DNA from 4 places in the Vibrio sp. BS-M-Sm-2 genome. Region 1 is predicted to be linked to each of the others. Evidence: predicted binding sites of a transcription regulator. Region 1 holds the regulator's gene; each other region holds the start of a gene.
The links. The regulator PurR, encoded in region 1, represses purine synthesis genes. The targets are predictions, from matches to a motif close to TNANGNAAACGTTTNCNTNA.
Positions count from the first base shown of each region.

Region 2: the regulator PurR is predicted to act here: its motif matches at 2,463-2,482, upstream of purM (phosphoribosylformylglycinamidine cyclo-ligase).
Region 3: the regulator PurR is predicted to act here: its motif matches at 3,025-3,044, upstream of pckA (phosphoenolpyruvate carboxykinase (ATP)).
Region 4: the regulator PurR is predicted to act here: its motif matches at 3,574-3,593, upstream of metK (methionine adenosyltransferase).

Region 1 is NZ_CP167894.1:3,106,298-3,111,730, forward strand. It holds gene AB8613_RS14265 (alpha/beta fold hydrolase) at 1-374, shown strand, start outside; gene AB8613_RS14270 (DUF2007 domain-containing protein) at 506-823, opposite strand; gene AB8613_RS14275 (TVP38/TMEM64 family protein) at 870-1,550, opposite strand; gene AB8613_RS14280 (TfoX/Sxy family DNA transformation protein) at 1,684-2,274, opposite strand; cyclic di-GMP riboswitch class I at 2,402-2,487, opposite strand; gene purR (HTH-type transcriptional repressor PurR) at 2,658-3,662, opposite strand; gene torD (molecular chaperone TorD) at 3,979-4,626, opposite strand; gene torR (two-component system response regulator TorR) at 4,883-5,433, shown strand, end outside.
Region 2 is NZ_CP167894.1:2,738,682-2,744,114, reverse strand. It holds gene AB8613_RS12655 (DUF2066 domain-containing protein) at 1-92, opposite strand, end outside; gene AB8613_RS12650 (uracil-xanthine permease family protein) at 370-1,608, shown strand; gene upp (uracil phosphoribosyltransferase) at 1,750-2,376, opposite strand; gene purM (phosphoribosylformylglycinamidine cyclo-ligase) at 2,546-3,586, shown strand; gene purN (phosphoribosylglycinamide formyltransferase) at 3,719-4,393, shown strand; gene AB8613_RS12630 (class II glutamine amidotransferase) at 4,492-5,337, opposite strand; gene lpcA (D-sedoheptulose 7-phosphate isomerase) at 5,405-5,433, opposite strand, start outside.
Region 3 is NZ_CP167894.1:1,758,327-1,763,759, forward strand. It holds gene gspD (type II secretion system secretin GspD) at 1-327, opposite strand, end outside; gene gspC (type II secretion system protein GspC) at 369-1,292, opposite strand; gene hslR (ribosome-associated heat shock protein Hsp15) at 1,581-1,967, shown strand; gene hslO (Hsp33 family molecular chaperone HslO) at 1,986-2,879, shown strand; gene pckA (phosphoenolpyruvate carboxykinase (ATP)) at 3,217-4,842, shown strand; gene AB8613_RS07940 (AsmA family protein) at 4,997-5,433, shown strand, end outside.
Region 4 is NZ_CP167894.1:2,381,160-2,386,592, forward strand. It holds gene AB8613_RS11015 (endonuclease) at 1-363, opposite strand, end outside; gene AB8613_RS11020 (SprT family zinc-dependent metalloprotease) at 515-1,015, opposite strand; gene AB8613_RS11025 (DUF2189 domain-containing protein) at 1,096-1,893, opposite strand; gene metK (methionine adenosyltransferase) at 2,262-3,416, opposite strand; gene tkt (transketolase) at 3,774-5,433, shown strand, end outside.

The sequences.
Region 1 (5,433 bases):
TTATTCCTTATATGTGGTTATACAGCTTATTTGCTTATGTTGTGATGCCGCAAAAAAGTCAGAAAGAGTCACGTCACTTGTTTATCCGCGAAGCTAAAAAGCTGTGCCAAAAAGAGTTTAAACGTTGGTTTATCCTCACAGCTGACGTAAATCCATTGATGAAGTACTTCAAAGACAGAGAGTTGCCGATTCCAACTTTGTATTTGATGGGTGAACGCGATTATATGTTCATCAAGCCTGTTAAAGAAATGGTGGAAGCGCATGAGTCGAGTGAGTTGGTAGAAATCGCTAACTGTGGGCATGTATGTAATGTCGAAAACCCTGAAGAATTCAATCAACAATCTATCGCTTTTATTCAAAAGCAAATTCAGTGATTATCTAGGTTCTTTATCAGAACAGATGTTTGAATAGAATTAAAATAAAAACGGGAAGCTAATTTTAGCTTCCCGTTTTTATTTGGAGGTTGTCTTTTACAGAATCATTTTCTGTAATAATGGAAACTCTGCTATTCAGGTGAAGCAGCGCCGCACTGCCAGCATGAACCAAATTGAGCTTCGTTAACTTCATGACATTTACTACAACGCCACTCTTCATAGATAATAGAATCTTGCTGTTTTTGGTAGTCATTAACAATCGTGCGGGCTTTACTGGCCAATTCTGGCTCATATAACCATACGTAAGGGTCAGTTTCTTCTGTGAATGGGATTTCACCTTTCAAACCAAACAAACCCTCCCCACGGACTTCACACGCAATATTCTCACTTTCTAGTAATCCACAGATGATGTGGGCTTCTGTCGGATTCGATGCACTGAAGATCTTCATTGAAATAGAACCTTATCTGGCTATATGCGTTATTTAGCTATATACGTTATTCAGCCACTGGTGTTGAGCGAAACTTCCCCATCAACCACTTAGCAATAATTGGGAATATACCCAGTAATGCAAATGACAATAGTACTGAAGGCGACACGATGCCCGAAAGTGAATCAATTTCTGCGAGTTGAGTACCTGCATTCAAGAAAACAGCAGTACCCGGCAACATCCCGATTTGACTCGTAATGTAGTAACGACTCACCGACATAGGAGTTAGACCCATCAACAGGTTGATAAGGAAGAATGGGAATACAGGAATTAGACGCAGAGAAAACAAGTAAAATGCGCCGTCTTTTTCAACGCCCTTGTTAATTGTCGCTAACTTGTCACCAAACTTGGTTTGAATCCAGTCACGTAACAGATAGCGGCTACTTAGAAAAGCGAGGGTAGCACCAATTGCACTTGCGAAAGATACCAGCAGTAAACTATTCCAGAAGCCAAATAGAGCAGCTCCAAGCAGGGTAACAACAGCGGCGCCAGGAATTGAGAAAGCAGTGATCATTACATACGCAACAAAATAGATAGCGGCGGCGGCAATAAAGTTGCTGTCAATGTAGTCATTTAAAACGGCTTGTTGGGCCTTGGCATTTTCAAGCGTGAGGTATTGGCCAAAATTGACGCCTAACAAGACGATGATTACTACCAATATAATACCCAATATCATTTTCTTACTCATTGATACTTCCTCTAAATTTTCAATGCATACCGATAGTATAGATAGACAGGCAAAGCTTAGATTAACTTTCAGTAGATATAAAAAAAGCCGCAAAAATGCGGCTTAGTTATGTAGATAGTTTGCACTGACAATGCTAATTGACGCGATTGATAAGCTCTTCACGACGCTGCTGCGGTATAACTGACCAATGTGTACCATTGATCGCACCTTCTAGCGCCCAAAGTAGTTCAATACTGACAGAAGACGCATGCGATTCCTTGATGGCGTTAAATGCGTTTACAGAGCCTGATTCATATAAACGTTCTACGGAATCGATCCCTGCTTTTTTCAACATGCGTTCAGTAGCGAGTCGAAGGTTAGGCAGATCTTTGAGTCGAGTAGGCTTAGCAGAAGACTGCTCGGCTTTTTCTTCTTTAGCAAAACCTAGAGACGTGGTTGCAAGCTGCAAGATTTTTTCTTGGTCTTGCCACAGGCCTTCAGGTAAAGCGAAATATTTAGTAACGACAGGGAAACCACGTTTTTTGTAGACGTACGGTTGAAACCCTTGTTGTTCGAATTGTTTTGTTGTGCATTTTTCTGCTCGTATGTGCAGCTGGTCATTTACAACCAGAGCAAACATAGTGTCATCAGCAAAAAGACCGAAGCCACCAAACATTGAGCGTGATTTTATTTTTCCTAGGGGCTCAAATAACTTCATTGAGTCCTTTAGTATCGGTTTATCCATGTTATTTATCTCGGTGTATTTGAACTACGCCACCAAATAAGCAGGTCCGAGAGATTAGCAAAATGTTGCAATTAAATTGTCAATAAGCCGTAAATTACTAAATTATTAGTACTTACTGCATTTTGCCATCGGTAACCCCGCTACCATACCAACGAGTGGTTTAGGCCGGAAGCTTTGCGTCTCACTTTTTCAAGTGGTTTGCCCTGTGCGTGACTGATTGAATAGAATAAAGTTTTTGTTGAATGAGGCTCACAGTTGATATTTCAAAATGTGATGTTGCTTCAATTAATGATCTTTCCTTTGTGCATATGAGTTCATTATAGCTGTTGATAAAAAAAGCGCACCTAAAGGTGCGCTTGATGCAATTAAACTCGAGTTGTCAATTAATTTAACGTTTTAACTGTACTTCGCTCAACAATTTCAGGGTGCATTTCGAAGACGCGTTTTTCATGATCTTTATCTTTTATGCGCTCTAACAGAATTTCGAATGCATTCTTACCAACACGACGCTTAGGTTGGTGAACCGTAGTTAACGGTGGAGAGAAGTATTCAGCCAGTTCGATGTTGTCGTAACCAATCACGGAAATATCTTCAGGAATGCGAATTCCTTTCTCTTGCAGGCGGCTCATTAGGCCTAGTGCCATTGTGTCATTAAAACAGAATACTGCGGTTGGACGATCTTCCATCTCTACGATTTGCTCTGCAGCAAGAACAGCCGTATCACACTCGAAGTTACCTTCAATGATCATATCATCATCGGCAGTAATCTTTGCTTCATTGAGTGCACGCTTGTAACCAGCGATACGCTCAACACATGCTGCTTTGTCTAAGTGGCCACTTAAACAAGCAATCTTAGAGTGACCGCGTTCAATGAGGTATTTGGTTGCTAGATAGCCACCTTCTTCAGAGTTATCGATGATCTTATCAGCTTGAGAACTCTCTGGACCCCAGTCCATTATTACTTTAGGGATGTCAGCGTGACGGTCTAACATCTCTCTAAGTTCTTCAGTTAGGTCAGAACACATCACTAAGATGCCATCTACACGTTTCTCAGCAAGCATTCGAATGTAATCACGTTGCTTCTCATAGATACCGCCCGTATTACACAGGATCAAAGTGTAACCTTGACGGTAACAGTAGCTCTCAACACCATCGATAACTTCAGAGAAGAATAGGTTAGTTGATTGAGTAACTAGCATGCCGATAGTGCGTGTTGTATTGCACTTCAAACTACGAGCAACTGCACTTGGCGCATAGTTAAGTTCATCTACTGCTTTGTTTACTTTTTCTTGAGTCGCTTCAGCAACAAAGCGAGTTTTGTTGATTACGTGAGAAACGGTTGTTGTTGATACGCCGGCTAAGCGAGCGACATCTTTGATAGTGGCCATGGTTTTATCCTATTAGAAGCTACTTTCCCAAAGTACGGAATGAAGTAGCCGTTAAGCTACCTAACTAAGAGCTTAAATTTGTAGGGCTCTTTGGGTACTAAAGTGCTAAAAAACAAAAAACCGCTATTGAGCGGCTTGTCTTAACACCGAAATGCTCTGAACTTTAATAAGCATAGCATTTCGTGAATGTTTCATATTTTATCGTTTGCGGTCACAATTTTAGACTGACTAGAAATTACTCGCAATAAAATTCACCCAGAAATCCGGGTGAATTGTCACATTCTGCTGAATTTGTTTACCAAATCATCCAATAAACTTATTCACCAGCGAGGTATTGAGTGTCTAATGTGCAGAATGCCAGTAGCAGAGCTGAGACTGAAGCGTAGAAACCGAATTCGTCAACGTCATGACATTTTACGTTGAACCTTGGCACCCAAGTAAGCAGTTGTTGTTCGATAAACTGCTGTTGAACGGCGAACGATTTTTCGAGTTCTTCTTCAAGATCCGTTTCATTAGAACGGATGATCAAGTTACCAAGAAAATCGAGTTCGATAGCGATGTGGTCTGCTGGCTCTTTTAAGTCTTGGTTCACGACTAAGTTGTGCTTGGCCATGATCTCTTCCATATCTCTTGCAGGCTTATCATTTAAAAGGCCAGTTTCGCCGATATACATGGAAGCGTAAGGAAGAGCGCCGTGTTTGTCTGTCTTTAAGAAAAGATCGCAAAAGTCTGCAGACAGTTCTAGTTGGGCATCTTCACGTGTTTGGAGACGGTTCAGTGCATCGACTAAGCGATCAATCGCAGGCTTTAGTGTTTCATTTTCGCCTAAACCAGTTAGGAAAGAACGAATCTCAACAGAGTGGTAGTGATCGAGTTCTTCTTGGGTGAGCTCTTTGGCGAATAAGCTTGATAGCCACCAGTATATTTCGGCTCTTTGCTCGTTGAATGCTTTCGTTTCTTTCATTTGATTAATCCTAATATCGTCTTTCGTAATACCTAGGGTACGAAGGCTGAATAACAAGGTTATTTGCGAAACGCAAAGTTACTCGTTAGTAGTAATGCCTATATTGAATTGCGATGGAAGATAAATAGCAAGGTTTAAGATTGTCTTGTATCAAAAAAAATCCATGTTTCTGGCTTTTATCTCGTGTACTACTAGAATTGTTACGAGTTATGAATAGAATAGTCACTGAAACTATTAAATAAGAAAAGTGGTGTAGATGAGCTATCACGTATTAGTCGTAGAAGATGATGTGGTAACCCGCAGTAAACTGGTTGGATACTTCCAGAACGAAGGTTACACAGTTAGCGAAGCCGAAAGCGGCGCTCAAATGAGAGGCGTGTTAGAAGAAAACAACGTTGACCTCATTATGCTGGACATCAACTTACCAGGCGAAGATGGATTGATGCTAACTCGCGAATTACGCAGTCAATCAGACATTGGAATTATTTTAGTTACTGGACGCACGGATAGCATCGACAAAATTGTAGGCCTTGAAATGGGCGCTGACGATTATGTTACTAAACCCTTCGAACTTCGCGAGTTATTGGTTCGAGTTAAAAACCTACTTTGGCGTATTTCTGCCGCTCGTAAAACGGCAGCAGGTGCGGCTGAAGAACCAGAAGATGAATCAGTGGTTCGTTTTGGTGAGTGGACATTTGATATCCCTCGTCGTGCGTTAAGCAAAAACGGTGAACCGGTTAAACTGACGAAAGCTGAATACGAATTATTGGTTGCACTGTCTTCTTACCCAAATCAGGTGTTAAGCCG
Region 2 (5,433 bases), 370 kb from region 1:
ATCGCAACTTCAGCACTAAAGATATCTACTTGAGTTAAGGCGTAACTCGGAGAGGCTAATAGTCCCATCAACAACAATGCTATATAGCGCATACTGATCCTAATATTCAAATCTTGTGCCTAGATGATAAGCAACTATGGATTGAGGGGCAAGGTCGATAACACCCACTCTGTTTAATAACCACAAAATATCACCTGGCCATGATAAATCGCTCACTTATAGGCTGAATTTCCGAGCCTTGATAAATATAAAACATCACTAAGATAAATAAATTTGATCTATTTGGTGCGGCAATCGATTGCTAAGTGATAGAATCCTGCGAATTTTATTTTTCACTTTTCATATAACGACCATTTTTAAGGACATAACATGAAGAATGCTCTGCAAGGTGCACAAATGCTGTTCGTAGCTTTTGGTGCGCTTGTACTCGTGCCGCTACTGACTGGACTCGATCCTAACGTTGCACTCTTTGGCGCAGGTATCGGTACCCTTTTATTCCAACTTATTACACGCCGTTCAGTGCCAATCTTCTTAGCGTCTTCTTTCGCATTCATCGCGCCTATCATGTTTGGTATTCAAACTTGGGGTGTAGGTGCAACCATGGGCGGTCTTATGGCGGCGGGTGTTGTGTATGTATTAATGGGTGCGTTGATTAAAGTACGTGGCGTAGCCTTCATCCACAAGTTACTTCCACCTGTGGTCGTTGGCCCTGTAATCATGGTTATCGGTCTAGGCCTTGCGCCTGTGGCGGTAAACATGGCGCTAGGTAAAACAGGTGATGGCGCAGTTCAACTTGTTGATGCAGACGCAGCACTGTGGATCTCTTCGATTTCACTGTTAGTGACAATTGTCATCAGTGTGTTCTCTAAAGGCTTCCTTAAGCTACTACCAATCTTCGGTGGTATTGTTGCGGGATACATAACAAGCCTGGTTTATGGCGCAGTCGACTTCGCACCTGTTGCACAAGCGTCGTGGTTGGCACTGCCAAACTTCACTATGCCTGAATTCAACATCAACGCTATCTTCTTCATGGTGTTTGTCGCGATTGCACCAGCCGTTGAGCACGTAGGTGACATGCTTGCGATTTCCAACGTGACGGGTAAAGACTACCTTAAGAAGCCAGGCCTGCACCGTACAATCACAGGCGACGGCGTGGCAACGATTGCTGCATCGATGCTGGGCGCTCCACCAAACACAACCTATAGTGAAGTAACAGGCGCGGTAATGCTGACTAAAGCATTCAACCCGGTGATCATGACTTGGGCTGCGGTAACAGCCATTGTTCTTGCATTGGTTGGCAAGCTAGGCGCACTACTCCAAACAATTCCGGTTCCTGTGATGGGCGGCATCATGATTCTACTATTTGGTTCTATCGCAACCGTAGGCTTGAATACTCTAATTCAGAACAAAGTCGATCTACACAAATCACGTAACCTTGTGATTGTGGGCATTACGTTAGTCTTCGGTATTGGCGGCATGGCATTTGGCATCGGCGACTTTAGCCTACAAGGCGTAAGCTTATGCGGTATCGTCGCGATTCTACTTAACTTAGTACTTCCAGATGAGCTAGGTGACAACACTGTGGTAGATAAAGCTCAAATCGATTAATGAATAGGTAACCGTAGATTCAAAAGAATCACAAACCAACAAGATCAAAAAAGGGAGAGCATTGAATGCTCTCCCTTTTTATTAATACGGCTAATTCAGCGAGTTAAGAAACGGTTTAGAGTCACTTAAGCTGAAACCGAATTACTTAGTACCGAAGATCTTATCACCAGCATCGCCAAGACCAGGAACAATGTAGCCCTTGTCATTTAGCTTCTCATCGATTGCAGCAGTGTAAAGCTCAACGTCTGGGTGCGCTTTTTCTAGAGCAGCGATACCTTCAGGAGCAGCAACAAGCACAAGAATCTTAAAGTGCTTACAACCTTTCTCTTTCATCAGGTCGATAGTCGCGATCATAGAACCACCTGTCGCAAGCATTGGATCTACGACTAGAGCAATACGCTCGTCGATGTTAGATGCAAGCTTGTTGAAGTATGGTACTGGCTCAAGCGTTTCTTCGTCACGGTAGATACCAACAACACTGATACGTGCACTTGGGATGTGCTCAAGAACGCCGTCCATCATGCCTAGACCAGCACGTAGGATTGGCACTACAGTTACTTTTTTACCTTTAATTTGGTCAACTTCAACTGGACCGTTCCAACCGTTAATCGTTACGCGCTCAGTTTCAAAGTCTGATGTCGCTTCGTATGTTAGAAGGCTACCCACTTCTGTCGCTAGCTCACGAAAACGCTTAGTGCTAATCTCACCTTCACGCATCAGGCCAATTTTATGTTTTACTAGCGGGTGTTTCACTTCAACAACTTTCATTTCCAACTCCGGCAATATTTAAACAAACCTGTAGATTATACACGAACTTTGTGGTTATTTCAGAATCTTTATTCTAATAAAAAAAACCGCGCAAACGTTTGCTCTTGGTAATCAAGCCCTGTTAGAATAGCGCCGTTTTCACATCCAACTTAAGTTCGAGGACTATCCCGTGAGTGGTAATACTTCTTCTCTAAGCTACAAAGACGCTGGTGTTGATATCGACGCAGGTAATGCACTAGTAGACCGTATTAAAGGTGCTGTTAAACGCACTCGTCGCCCTGAAGTAATGGGCGGTATTGGTGGCTTTGGCGCCCTATGTGAACTTCCAACGAAATACAAAGAGCCAGTACTTGTTTCAGGTACTGATGGTGTTGGTACTAAACTTCGCCTTGCTTTGGATCTGAAAAAACACGACACCATTGGTATAGATCTAGTGGCAATGTGTGTGAACGACCTAATCGTTCAAGGTGGTGAGCCGCTATTCTTCCTAGACTACTACGCAACAGGTAAGCTAGATGTAGATACAGCAGCAGACGTTGTTTCTGGTATCGCTGAAGGTTGTGTTCAAGCTGGTTGTGCACTAATCGGCGGTGAAACGGCTGAAATGCCAGGCATGTACGAAGGCGACGACTACGACGTAGCTGGCTTCTGTGTTGGTGTTGTAGAGAAAGCTGACATCATCGACGGTACTAAAGTAGCAGCAGGTGACGCACTTATCGCTGTTGGCTCAAGTGGTCCACACTCAAACGGTTACTCTTTAATTCGTAAAGTTCTAGAAGTTTCTGGTGCTGATAAGAGTGAAGAGCTAGAAGGTCGCACTATCGGTGAGCACCTACTAGAACCCACTAAGATTTACATCAAATCGGCACTTAAGATGATTGCAGAGCATGACATTCATGCTATCTCGCACATCACAGGTGGTGGTTTCTGGGAAAACATCCCACGCGTACTTCCTGAAGGTACTAAAGCAGTCATTGATGGCAAGAGCTGGGAATGGCCTGCTATCTTCAACTGGCTACAAGAGAAAGGTAACGTGGAGACATTTGAAATGTACCGCACTTTCAACTGTGGTGTAGGCCTAGTTGTTGCTCTACCTAAAGATCAAGCAGACGCTGCTGTTGAACTACTGAAAACTGAAGGCGAAAACGCTTGGGTTATCGGTGAGATCGCAAACGCTGAAGCTGGCGAAGAGCAAGTTGAAATCAAATAAGTGATACGCGCACTTACTTAGTTAATCAATGAGGACCTAATGGTCCTCATTTTGCTATTTAGCCCGCAGAAAACCTTAGTTTATGTGGGTACATTGTAAACAGTCCCGTTAATCAATCGTATGACCCACTCTATGAAAAACAATCACTCAAATAAAACCAGTCACTCTAAGAAAAACATCGTTGTGTTAGTTTCAGGAAGCGGAAGTAATTTACAGGCAATTTTGGATGCCTGTGATAGCAATATGATTGATGCTTCAGTTAAGGCTGTCTTCTCGAACAAAGCAGAGGCTTTTGGATTAGAACGAGCGAAAGCCGCAGGTGTTGACGCACATTCAGTGAATCCAAAAGACTTTGGTTCACGTGAAAAGTTTGACCATGAATTGATGATTCAGATCGATGCCTACCAACCCGATTTAATCGTACTAGCAGGATACATGCGTATCCTAAGTTCAGAGTTTGTTCGTCACTATGCGGGTAAAATGGTCAACATCCACCCTTCCCTGTTACCTAAATATCCAGGTCTACACACCCACCAGCGTGCTATTGATGCGCAAGACAAAGAACACGGTACTAGCGTCCACTTTGTTACCGAAGAACTTGATGGTGGCCCTGTGATCTTACAGGCTAAGGTTCCAGTATTTGAAGATGATGATGCTAATATGCTGGCAAGCCGAGTGCTTACTCAAGAACACTGCATTTACCCTATGGTCTGCAAATGGTTCGCGGAAGATCGTTTATCAATGCTAAATGGGCAGGCTGTGTTAGACGGTAAGGCATTGGGCAAACACGGTTACGCAGAAGAGTAATTCGTCAGAAACTAAATCAAAAAAGGCCGCTTACTGATTCATTAGTTCAGTAAGCGGCCTTTCTTTTATGCGTTTCAAAATAATACTATTCGGAATACTTAGCTCAATGGCTCAGTTGGCGCTTGGCTTGCAACTTTTTTAGGTGCGTAAGCAATATCTTCCAACGCTTTATGGTTATTACCGATCAGCTCACCAAAATGAAACAGGGCGTATTCGCCTGGCTTCATTCTAAACCACTCTTCATTGCATGTTAGAGGCTGCGTTGCGACGACCGTAACCACATCATTTGGCGTAGTCTCTTCTTGGAAGTTTATCTCAACATCTTCGTCAATCAGGCTCGCATTACCAAAAGGCGCACGTCTTGTTATCCAGTATAAGTGATTCGTACAGTAGGTCATGACGTACTCACCATCACTGAGTAGCATGTTAAAGACACCTTTCTCACGCAGCTGGTCACAACACTCTGCAACAAAGCGAAACATGCCTTCCATGTCCTGTGGTGGTTCAGGAAAACGATCTTCTAATTGTTTCACTAACCAACAGAAAGAAAGTTCACTGTCCGTCTCACCGACAGGCCTGAAACGACCACTAACCAGATCATCGTAATCCGTTAATTGGCCATTATGAGCGAAGGTCCAGTATCGTCCCCAAAGCTCACGAGTAAATGGGTGAGTGTTTTCTAGATTAACGCCACCACGATTGGCTTGACGGATATGACTGACAACAGCTTGGCTTTTAATTGGGTAGTTTTGAACTAACTCAGCAATCTTTGATTCACAGCTAGGGTTAGGATCTTTGAACGTTCGAAAGCCCTTCCCCTCATAAAAGGTGATTCCCCACCCATCACGATGCGGTCCGGTATTACCTCCACGCTGCATCAGGCCGGTGAAACTAAAACAAATATCAGTTGGCACATTCGCGCTCATACCGAGCAATTCACACATGGTTTAATCTACTCCCTATTAAAACCAATAGAGCCACAAACCTAGGCTCTAAATATCTGTAAAATTATTATTCCATCTCTTTTTCGACAAGCTGAA
Region 3 (5,433 bases), 1.3 Mb from region 1:
TGCCGAGGTTTTCGAATCTTTAGCTTTGATGATCTTAAGAACACCCGAGTCCATTTCAACAACTGCGTAGCCATACACCTCTAGTACGTTTAAGAAGAAGCTGTAATATTGCTCTTCATTCAATACGTCGTAGCTGCGTACATCGATTTTTCCGCGCACCGAGGGATCAACGATGATCGTCTTCTCTAGGTTACGACCAACAATATTAATAAACTCTTGGATATCAGTGCCCTTAAAGCTGGCACTAAAATCACTCGCGATGGCTGCGGGTGTGCAGATCAAGCTTCCTGCCAATAACCATGCACTTTTCTTAAACCAATGCTTCACGTACTTCTCCTACACTTTCGTCCTTCGTTAGACGCAAAGTTTTAAAATTCAATAAACACTTCATGTTGTTGACCATCTCTCTCGACGACGAGATTTAACTCTGTCAGCTCTGAGATAGAACGAAATATGTTGCCCATAGCGGCTGGGTCTGTCAGGTCTTGTCCATTTAACTGAGTAGCAATATCTCCGTTTTGGAGCCCTACTGAGTTAAAAAGTTCTGAATCTTTGCCAGGGCTCACACGATAACCAATAACGCTATCGTCGCGCTTCACCTGAGACAATCGAACATATTGGAAGATTTGTTGCGGATCTTTCATTATCTTCGCTTTAATTTCATCAAGCTTCTCTTCTGCAGAAGCCGGGTTATTACCACGAACCGAAGAAGAACTACGAGGTGCTGCAGGCGCTGAGACAGCTAAACGCTTGTACTCAATACCTTCAAGCATCAAGGTTTCGTCTCGCCCTGAGTTATCAATGATTACGCGGTCGACTAATACGGCTTTAAGCTTAGCTCGGGTGCCTTCAATCTCTTCATTAATCCCATAAGTCGCTTGTGTACCGCGATTGGCAATCACCGCTAAGCTTAATTTTGGATTTGAACTCGCTACCGCACCAACCAAAACCAAGTTCAGTCGCGTCTTTGGTGCATCTTGGATAACTTGCTGTTCAACTACAGCGGGCGTGGTTGGGTTATAAGCACCAAACATGTTGCTCTGCTGCAAAGAAGAGATATCAAGGGTCGATTGAGGAGTAGAAGACGATGAAGCTGTTGCTTTCCAAGGCACGACTGTGTGCTCAGCAGGCTCAATAAACCATGCAAGCTGTCCTAAAATCCATGCGGAAGCTGCAATCAATACACAGCACGTCGCTAGACTTAGTTTCTGCTGGATTACAAATCCGTTCTCTAACAAGCGGCTCAACACAGGAGAACTTCCTACGCGATTCTTGAGCTCTAAAAAGTTCACTTTCCTTGCCCCTTTTCATGACGGCAAACGCTGTAAATTATTAAACTTTCAGCTTTTTTATTCATTCGTTCGATACCGAGCTTATTTAAGCATAAGATCCTGAACTATATCATAGCAAATCTATAAATCGGCATTACATGGCTATTTTGTATTATGACTTGAAAAAAATGCTAACCGCCTCCACATAAAACCTCTATCTAATGTGATAAGCATCATCAAAAACATGTTGCGCACTGTTCACTACAGTTAAACCGCATTCATTTCTCACTTAATAAGGCACAGCCCTATATGAAAACTTCTAATGAAGCTGTCAGACTCGATAAATGGTTGTGGGCAGCACGCTTTTACAAAACTCGGTCTATTGCTCGTAACATGGTCGATGGTGGCAAAGTCCACTATAATGGTCAGCGCAGCAAGCCAAGTAAAATTGTCGAACTTGGGGCTGTGATTACATTGCGCCAAGGTAATGAAGAAAAGACGGTTACGATCGAGAAAATCTCAGCCCATCGTGGCGGAGCTCCGATTGCTCAAACCCTCTATGAAGAAACCACCGAGAGCTTGGCAAAAAGAGAAGAGTTTGCGACACAACGTAAACTAAATGCTCATAACCCAGCTCCAGAGCGTCGCCCTGATAAGAAGCAACGTCGTGACATCATCAAGTTCAAGCATCAATAAGCTAGAAGGAATAGCCAAATGGCAGACCCAATGTCTACAAGTAATGTTTTAAATCGCTACCTATTTGAAGACCTATCAGTACGTGGTGAATTGGTACAAATGGATGAAGCGTACCAACAGATTATTTCTAGCAAGGAATACCCAGCGCCAGTACAAAAACTACTGGGTGAGCTACTGGTATCAACAACGCTATTAACTGCGACCCTAAAGTTTGAAGGATCTATCACTATGCAATTGCAAGGTGACGGTCCAGTATCTCTAGCAGTTATCAATGGCGATCACGATCAAAAGATCCGTGGTGTTGCTCGCTTTGAAGGCGATATCGCAGACGACGCAGGTCTACACGACCTAATGGGTAAAGGTCACCTAGTGATCACCATCGATCCTAAGAAAGGTGAGCGTTACCAAGGTATCGTTGGTCTTGAAGGTGACACGCTTGCCCAAGTACTTGAAGGCTACTTCGCTAACTCGGAACAACTTAAGACTCGTCTATGGCTGCGCACTGGCGAGCACGAAGGTAAAGCACACGCTGCAGGTATGTTGCTACAAGTGATGCCAGACGGCACTGGTTCGCCAGATGACTTCGAGCACCTAGAGCAACTAACAGACACCGTTAAAAACGAAGAGCTATTTTCTCTAGAAGCGAACGAATTGCTTTACCGCCTGTACAACCAAGAAAAAGTACAACTGTTCACACCACAACCAGTTCAGTTCTTCTGTGGGTGCTCTCGCGAAAGAAGTGGCGCTGCTATCATTACCGTTGCTCAAGAAGAGATCTACGACATCCTAAGCACCGAAGGAAGCGTTGGTCTTCACTGCGATTACTGTGGCACAAACTACTCGTTCGACAAGAACGATGTTGATGCTCTGTACGCAGAAGCAGCAGATAAAGGCAGCAATACGGTTCATTAATTTACAGCGTACCAAAAACACGTAATTTACCCCAAAAAGGTCAGCGCTAAGCTGGCCTTTTTTGTGATCAAAATAGCGCAAACTCCGTAACATCTCGTAATAAAATCACCGCTTAATTTTAATCAATTAATAATGTTCTCGCCCCTAGCGCAAAGGTTTGCGTACAGGATAGACTAGTTAGGCCAATATGTGACGAGACACTTAAAACCTCATGGTTAATATGGATATTTTTTGAGCTGTATCCCTGTTTCCCCCGAGTCTCGTTGCTAGCATGGTGAGCAGATAACAATAAAAAATTAATACAAAATCCCTACAAAATATCCTACAAGGAGCACCTATGACCGTTATGGAACATACTAAGGCTGCACAAATTGATCTAACTAAGCACGGACTGACTGGCGTTACTGAAGTTCTTCGTAATCCTAGCTACGAGCAGTTATTCGTTGAAGAAACACTGCCAGGTTTGGAAGGCTACGAAAAAGGCGTAGTAACGGAACTAGGCTCGGTTGCAGTTGACACTGGTATCTTTACTGGCCGCTCACCAAAAGATAAGTACATTGTTAAAGATGACACGACCCGCGATACCATGTGGTGGTCAGATCAGGGCAAAAATGATAACAAACCGATTACAACTGAAGTATGGAGTGAGCTGAAAGAGCTTGTGACAACTCAGCTATCTGGCAAGCGTCTGTTTGTCATTGACGGTTATTGTGGTGCTAACCCAGATACGCGCTTAAGTGTACGTATTATCACAGAAGTAGCGTGGCAAGCGCACTTCGTTAAGAACATGTTCATTCGTCCAACTGACGAAGAGCTAGCGACGTTCGAACCTGATTTCGTGGTCATGAACGGTGCTAAAACAACGAACCCTAACTGGGAAAAGCAAGGTCTAAACTCTGAAAACTTTGTTGCTTTCAACCTCACAGAGCGTGTTCAAATCATCGGTGGTACTTGGTACGGCGGTGAGATGAAGAAAGGTATGTTCGCAATGATGAACTACCTACTTCCTCTGCAAGGTATCGCTTCAATGCACTGTAGCGCAAACGTCGGCGAGAAAGGCGACGTAGCGGTATTCTTCGGTCTATCAGGTACAGGTAAAACAACTCTATCAACGGATCCTAAACGTCAGCTAATCGGTGATGATGAGCACGGTTGGGACGACGACGGTATCTTCAACTTCGAAGGTGGTTGTTACGCGAAGACCATCCGTCTATCTAAAGAAGCAGAACCAGAAATCTACAATGCAATCCGTCGTGATGCACTGCTAGAAAACGTAACGGTTCGTGGCGATGGCTCTATCGATTTTGATGACGGTTCAAAAACTGAGAACACTCGTGTTTCTTACCCGATTCACCACATCGACAACATCGTTAAGCCAGTATCAAAAGCAGGTCACGCTCAAAAAGTTATCTTCCTGACTGCTGATGCATTTGGTGTACTACCTCCGGTTTCTAAACTGACTCCAGAGCAAACCAAGTACCACTTCCTATCTGGCTTCACTGCGAAACTAGCAGGTACTGAGCGCGGTATTACTGAACCAACACCAACCTTCTCTGCGGCATTTGGTGCGGCATTCCTAACCCTTCACCCAACTCAGTACGCTGAAGTACTTGTGAAGCGTATGGAAGCGGCTGGCGCTGAAGCTTACCTAGTGAACACAGGTTGGAACGGTACTGGTAAACGTATCTCTATCCAAGATACTCGCGGCATCATCGACGCTATCCTAGATGGCTCAATCGATAAGGCTGAGACTAAGGTTATCCCTATGTTTAACCTAGAAGTGCCTCTAGCACTGCACGATGTTGACCCAGCGATCCTTGACCCACGCGATACGTACACTGACCCTCTACAATGGGAAAGCAAAGCGAAAGATCTAGCAGAGCGCTTCATCAACAACTTTGATAAGTACACGGACAACGCTGAAGGTAAGTCACTGGTTGCGGCAGGCCCACAACTGGACTAATCCAATCATCTGCTCGGGCTTAGCCAAAAGCAAACGCCCAATTTAAAATGATATTTTTGTAGCAAGCCCCTCTTTTGAGGGGCTTTTTTGTTGCTGCCTGACTCTTTTTGTTCCACTCTATTTTGAGACTATTGAAATTTAAGGCTTTCAAGGAATGAAAAAGGTATTGATGGTGTTCGGCATTGTGTTGGCTATCGCCGTTGCAACTATCGCAGCGTTGCTATTAAGCCTGCAGACCCAATACCGTGCGGATGTTGCTAACTTTTTTATCAAACATACGATTGAACAACCTGTGTTCATTGAAGATGTGGGTTATCAGGCGCCTTATCACATCACCTTAATGGGCATAACCCAAAGCCAACCCGAAAAACAGACACCTCTATATATCGACAAGATCGATCTTTGGTTCAGCCCAGACTCTCTCCTTGAAGCCAAACTGGTTTTAGACTCTGTGTTGATCAGCGGACTACAGTTAGAAGCCGACGATCTAACAACACTCACATCAGTGTTTACCCAACCAAACCTCAAGCTGCGTCAGCTGGCGATCAATAATCTAGATTTCTCGACCCCAGACTTTAATGCGCGAGGCAT
Region 4 (5,433 bases), 730 kb from region 1:
TTTGTCATTGCGAGTGCAGTTCTTGCGCCCGCCATCTTGCCAGCACTGACGCTGGTGGCCGAATTGCCAAGCTGGAACCACGTGTTCCCACTCAATTCGACTCGCTCGCTTTTGTTGTTTTCGGACTTGATAACCACAGCCGTCAAGGTCGGGAATCCCTTTCTTTTTGTCCTTCCATGTAATGTCACAGCCACAATAAAATGAAGTCGGGTGGTCGAGATAAATCTTCACCGCTTCTCTTTTTGCTTTGGAGAATGAGCTCGGTGGTGCGGCGAAAACGCTTTGGGTTACCAGTAGGCCAAATACTATTGATAAGTAAAAAGACACAGGTAGGCCAAATGCTTTGAAGGTGAGTTTTTGCATAGAAAAAGACTGATAAAAGTATGATAAACATCAGTCTAGCACTCAAGTGATAGATTTCTCTATTACATTTCAATCATCCAATCAGTGGAGTGCAATTTCCTGAAAAAAAACGAGCAGGTTACTGAATCTCACGTGTGTCGAGTATTGGGTGCTAGCTGAGTTGTGTGCCTGTAAAGGCCAAGGTTTGATTACATTGTTGGCAGCGGTAGCTTGATTGGTTACGTAATACCTTGTTGTGACGTCTAATCGAAAGTGGGTAAACCGTGCAGTTGCAGCGGTATTCAAAGGTCTTGCCTTGCACAGAGGTGATCTCAAAACTGTGGGTTGTTTTGGCTGGTACGTTGAATACCTTTTCCATTACGTATTTCCACTCATTCCCGTGAGGTCTCACTCGTCCAAATACTTGATGTGTGATCAGATGTGCCAGTTCATGAGGCAGCACCTCGTTAATGAAGGCATCTTCATTTTCGGCGAAGAGTACATGGTTGAGCTTAATTTCATTAAGCTGAAGGTAGGCCTTTCCCGCTGCCTTTCCTCTTAATTTGTAAGTGATAGTTGGGCATGGGAATTCACGGGAGAAATGTTGATTAGCGATAGCTAGGCACTCGGCCAACTTCTTATTTGCTCGATGTTGTTGCGGGGTGTAAGACAAACGTTGTTAACTCCAAATAAAAGGCCTCAGCGTTTAAGCTAAGGCCTCATCATAACATTGCTTGTTGATCTAGCGATGTTTTACACGTGATGTTTTTTCTTAATTATCTCGTGATAAGCGTGCCATGTACCATAACCAAGTAGCGGCATGGTGACGATCATTCCGATGCCGTAGGTGGCAAAACCCACCAAAATACCGGCACAAATAATACTTGCCCAAACCACCATTGCAGGAATGTTCGATTTCACGGCATTAAAGCTAGTGAAAATCGCACTCATCACATCAACGCGTCTCTCCATCATTAACGGAATTGAAAATGCTGAGATGCTAAATATGAGGCTTGCGATAACAAAACCAATCACAGAACCCGTAATTAAGAAGGGAGCGAACTCAGCCAATGGTGCACCTTGCACTGAAGGGTAGAGTGCGTGCAATAACGCAGCAATACGCATCCAGAATATCATCGCAACCATCAATACAATCGCAAAGGCCCATTGGTGGGTGGAGTTGCGAGTAATGGCTTTCATCGAGTGCAGTAGGCTGGCGTTGTGGCCTTTTTCTCTTTCCCAGGCTGCGTCATATAAGCCCAGAGCAAGAAACGGCCCTATCAGCATGTACACGATAAGGCTTGGCATTACGACCAAGTGTGTTCCTTGCCATTGGACAAGTTGAACAATCGCAATTGCCGCTCCCATAAAGCACAATCCGTAAAATGCGCTGATTAATGGCATTCTTACTAAGTCATGCAGAGCAAGCGACAACCAATGAAAGGGTGCAGAAATACTGATTTGGTTGCAAGGAATGGTGCGAGCGTAATCCTTATCGCTGACCTTGTGTTTTTTATCGTTCAGTTCGGATGGGTGCGCGGTACGAGGCATAGATCCCCCTAGTTAAATAACGTCCTAGTTATAATTCCATAAGGCTCATCGATGTGGCTTGTGTGAGAGTTATGGGGTTGAGCTAAATTGCTCTTTGTCATCCTAGTTTTTGTTCTAGCGTGCATTTAACGAGCGTTATCAGACTGAATTAATTTAAGTTAAATGTGAGCTTGATCGCTTAGGAGTTACCTTAACTATTGTCAGTAGTGTTAGAAAACACAAATTATCAGTGGCTTTTTATACTAAGTGGTTAACGGTAAAGAAGGGTATTAGAGAAGAGTATGGTGAATGAGAGTTCGGTAAGTACATAAAAATAAAGCCCTTACTAAGAAGTAAGGGCTTTAAAGAAACAAATCGCAGTGGCTAAATTATTTTAGGCCAGCGAAGTCCGCAAGGATTGCTGCTTTGTCAGTCGCTTCCCAAGGGAACTCTTCGCGACCAAAGTGGCCGTATGCCGCTGTCTGCTTGTAGATAGGCTGAAGAAGGTTCAGCATCTCTTGAAGACCGTATGGACGTAGGTCGAAGTTTTGACGAACTGCTTCAATGATGATTTCGTGAGCTACTTTTTCAGTACCAAACGTTTCAACCATGATAGATGTTGGATCAGCAACACCGATAGCGTAAGACAGTTGAATCTCGCAACGGTCGGCCATGCCAGCAGCAACGATGTTTTTAGCAACGTAACGAGCCGCGTAAGCTGCAGAACGGTCAACTTTTGATGGATCTTTACCAGAGAATGCACCACCACCGTGACGAGCTGCGCCGCCGTAGGTATCAACGATGATCTTACGACCAGTTAGACCACAGTCACCCATTGGGCCACCGATTACGAAACGGCCTGTTGGGTTGATGAAGAAGTTAGTGTCTTTGTTGATCCACTCAGCAGGAAGTACTGGCTTAATGATCTCTTCCATTACTGCTTCACGTAGGTCAGGTGTTGTTACTGAATCGCAGTGTTGAGTCGAAAGAACAACAGCGTCGATACCAACGATCTTACCTTGGTCGTATTGGAACGTAACTTGAGATTTTGCATCTGGGCGAAGGAAGTCAAGCTTACCGCTCTTACGTACTTCAGCTTGCTTCTTAACAAGAAGGTGAGAGTAAGTAATTGGAGCTGGCATTAGGATAGGTGTTTCGTTAGTCGCGTAACCAAACATGATGCCTTGGTCGCCTGCGCCTTGCTCTTTAGGATCTTCTTTATCAACACCTTGGTTGATGTCCGGAGACTGCTTACCAATGGTGTTAAGAACAGCACAAGAGTCAGCGTCAAAGCCCATATCAGAATGAACGTAACCAATTTCACGCACTGTTTCACGAGTGATTTCTTCGATATCAACCCATGCAGACGTTGTTACTTCACCGCCAACCATAACCATGCCGGTTTTAACGTAAGTCTCACAAGCAACACGTGCTTTTGGATCTTGTTCCAAGATGGCATCAAGAACAGCATCAGAGATTTGGTCTGCAATTTTATCTGGATGGCCTTCTGAAACAGATTCAGAAGTGAATAGGTGCTTAGCCATGAGAGCTCCACTTTTAGTTTTTGGTGTAAATAGTTTATGGCGTCGCAAGTCAGGAAGCGCCGCCATTAAATACAGTATATTTTGTAGGTGTTTCTACATCTAGACGGCTATTCTAAATTCCAGCGGTCGAATTACAAGCTCTTTTTTATGATATGTCATAACTAAACGTTTGCGTCTTGAACAGGGTAAGCCATTGCTAAGTGATGTAAATGTTCGAAAATTGCGAAAAATGACCGTTAAAATGCCAGTAAAACGTTTGCAGTAGCAATAGTCGTTTGAGAGAATACCCGCGCTAATAAAAATGAAAACTTTAGCAATTATCTCTTTTTTAAATCGCTTATGTACTCAGGAGCAGACATGCCTTCTCGTAAAGATCTAGCCAATGCAATCCGCGCACTTAGCATGGACGGTGTTCAACAAGCAAATTCAGGCCACCCAGGCGCACCTATGGGTATGGCTGACATCGCTGAAGTTCTTTGGCGTGGCCACTTGAACCACAACCCAGCAAACCCAGAGTGGGCTGACCGCGACCGTTTTATCCTGTCTAACGGCCACGGCTCAATGTTGATTTACTCTCTGCTTCACCTTGCAGGTTACGAGCTTTCAATTGAAGACCTTAAGAACTTCCGTCAACTGCACTCTAAGACTCCAGGTCACCCAGAGTACGGTTACGCTCCTGGTATCGAGACAACGACTGGTCCTCTAGGTCAAGGCATCACTAACGCTGTTGGTATGGCAATGGCTGAGAAAGCACTGGCTGCGCAGTTCAACAAAGAAGGCCACGACATCGTAGACCACTACACTTATGCATTCATGGGTGATGGCTGTCTGATGGAAGGTATTTCTCACGAAGCATGTTCTCTAGCAGGTACGCTTGGTCTTGGTAAGCTGGTTGCTTTCTGGGATGACAACGGTATCTCTATCGATGGTGAAGTTGAAGGTTGGTTCTCTGACGATACACCTAAGCGTTTTGAAGCTTACGGCTGGCATGTAATCCCAGCAGTAGATGGTCACGACTCTGATGCTATCAACGCTGCTATTGAAGCGGCTAAAGCAGATCCTCGCCCAACACTTATCTGTACTAAAACTATTATCGGTTTTGGTTCGCCAAACAAAGCGGGTACGCATGACTGTCACGGTGCTCCACTAGGCGCTGATGAAATCACAGCAACTAAAGCTGCGTTGGGTTGGGAACACGGTCCTTTCGAAATCCCAGCAGATATCGCAGCTGAGTGGAATGCAAAAGAAGCAGGCGCGGCTAAAGAAGCTGCGTGGAATGCTAAGTTTGACGCATACGCAGCGGCTTACCCTGAGCTAGCAGCAGAATTCAAACGTCGTACTAACGGCGAACTACCAGCTGAGTGGGAAGAGAAAGCAAACGCAATCATTGCTGATCTTCAAGCTAACCCAGCAAACATCGCTTCACGTAAAGCATCTCAAAACGCACTAGAAGCGTTTGGTCAAATGCTTCCAGAGTTCATGGGCGGCTCTGCTGACCTTGCGCCTTCGAACCTAACCATGTGGTCTGGTTCTAAGTCTCTTGAAGCAGCTGATTTCTCTGGTAACTACATCCACTACGGTGTACGTGAGTTCGGTATGACGGCGATCATGAACGGTATCGCTCTGCACGGTGGTTTCGTACCATACGGCGCAACATTCCTAATGTTCATGGAATACGCGCGTAACGCAATGCGTATGGCTGCTCTGATGAAAGTTCAGAATATCCAAGTTTACACTCATGATTCAATCGGCCTAGGCGAAGATGGTCCTACTCACCAACCGGTTGAGCAGATCGCTTCTCTACGTTTGACTCCAAACATGAGCACATGGCGCCCATGTGACCAAGTTGAGTCTGCAGTGGCTTGGAAACTGGCAATCGAGCGCAAAGATGGCCCTACATCTCTGATCTTCTCTCGTCAAAATCTTGCACAACAAGATCGTGACGCTGAGCAAGTAGCAAACATCGCTAAGGGTGGTTACATCCTGAAAGATTGTGAAGGCAAGCCAGAGCTTATCC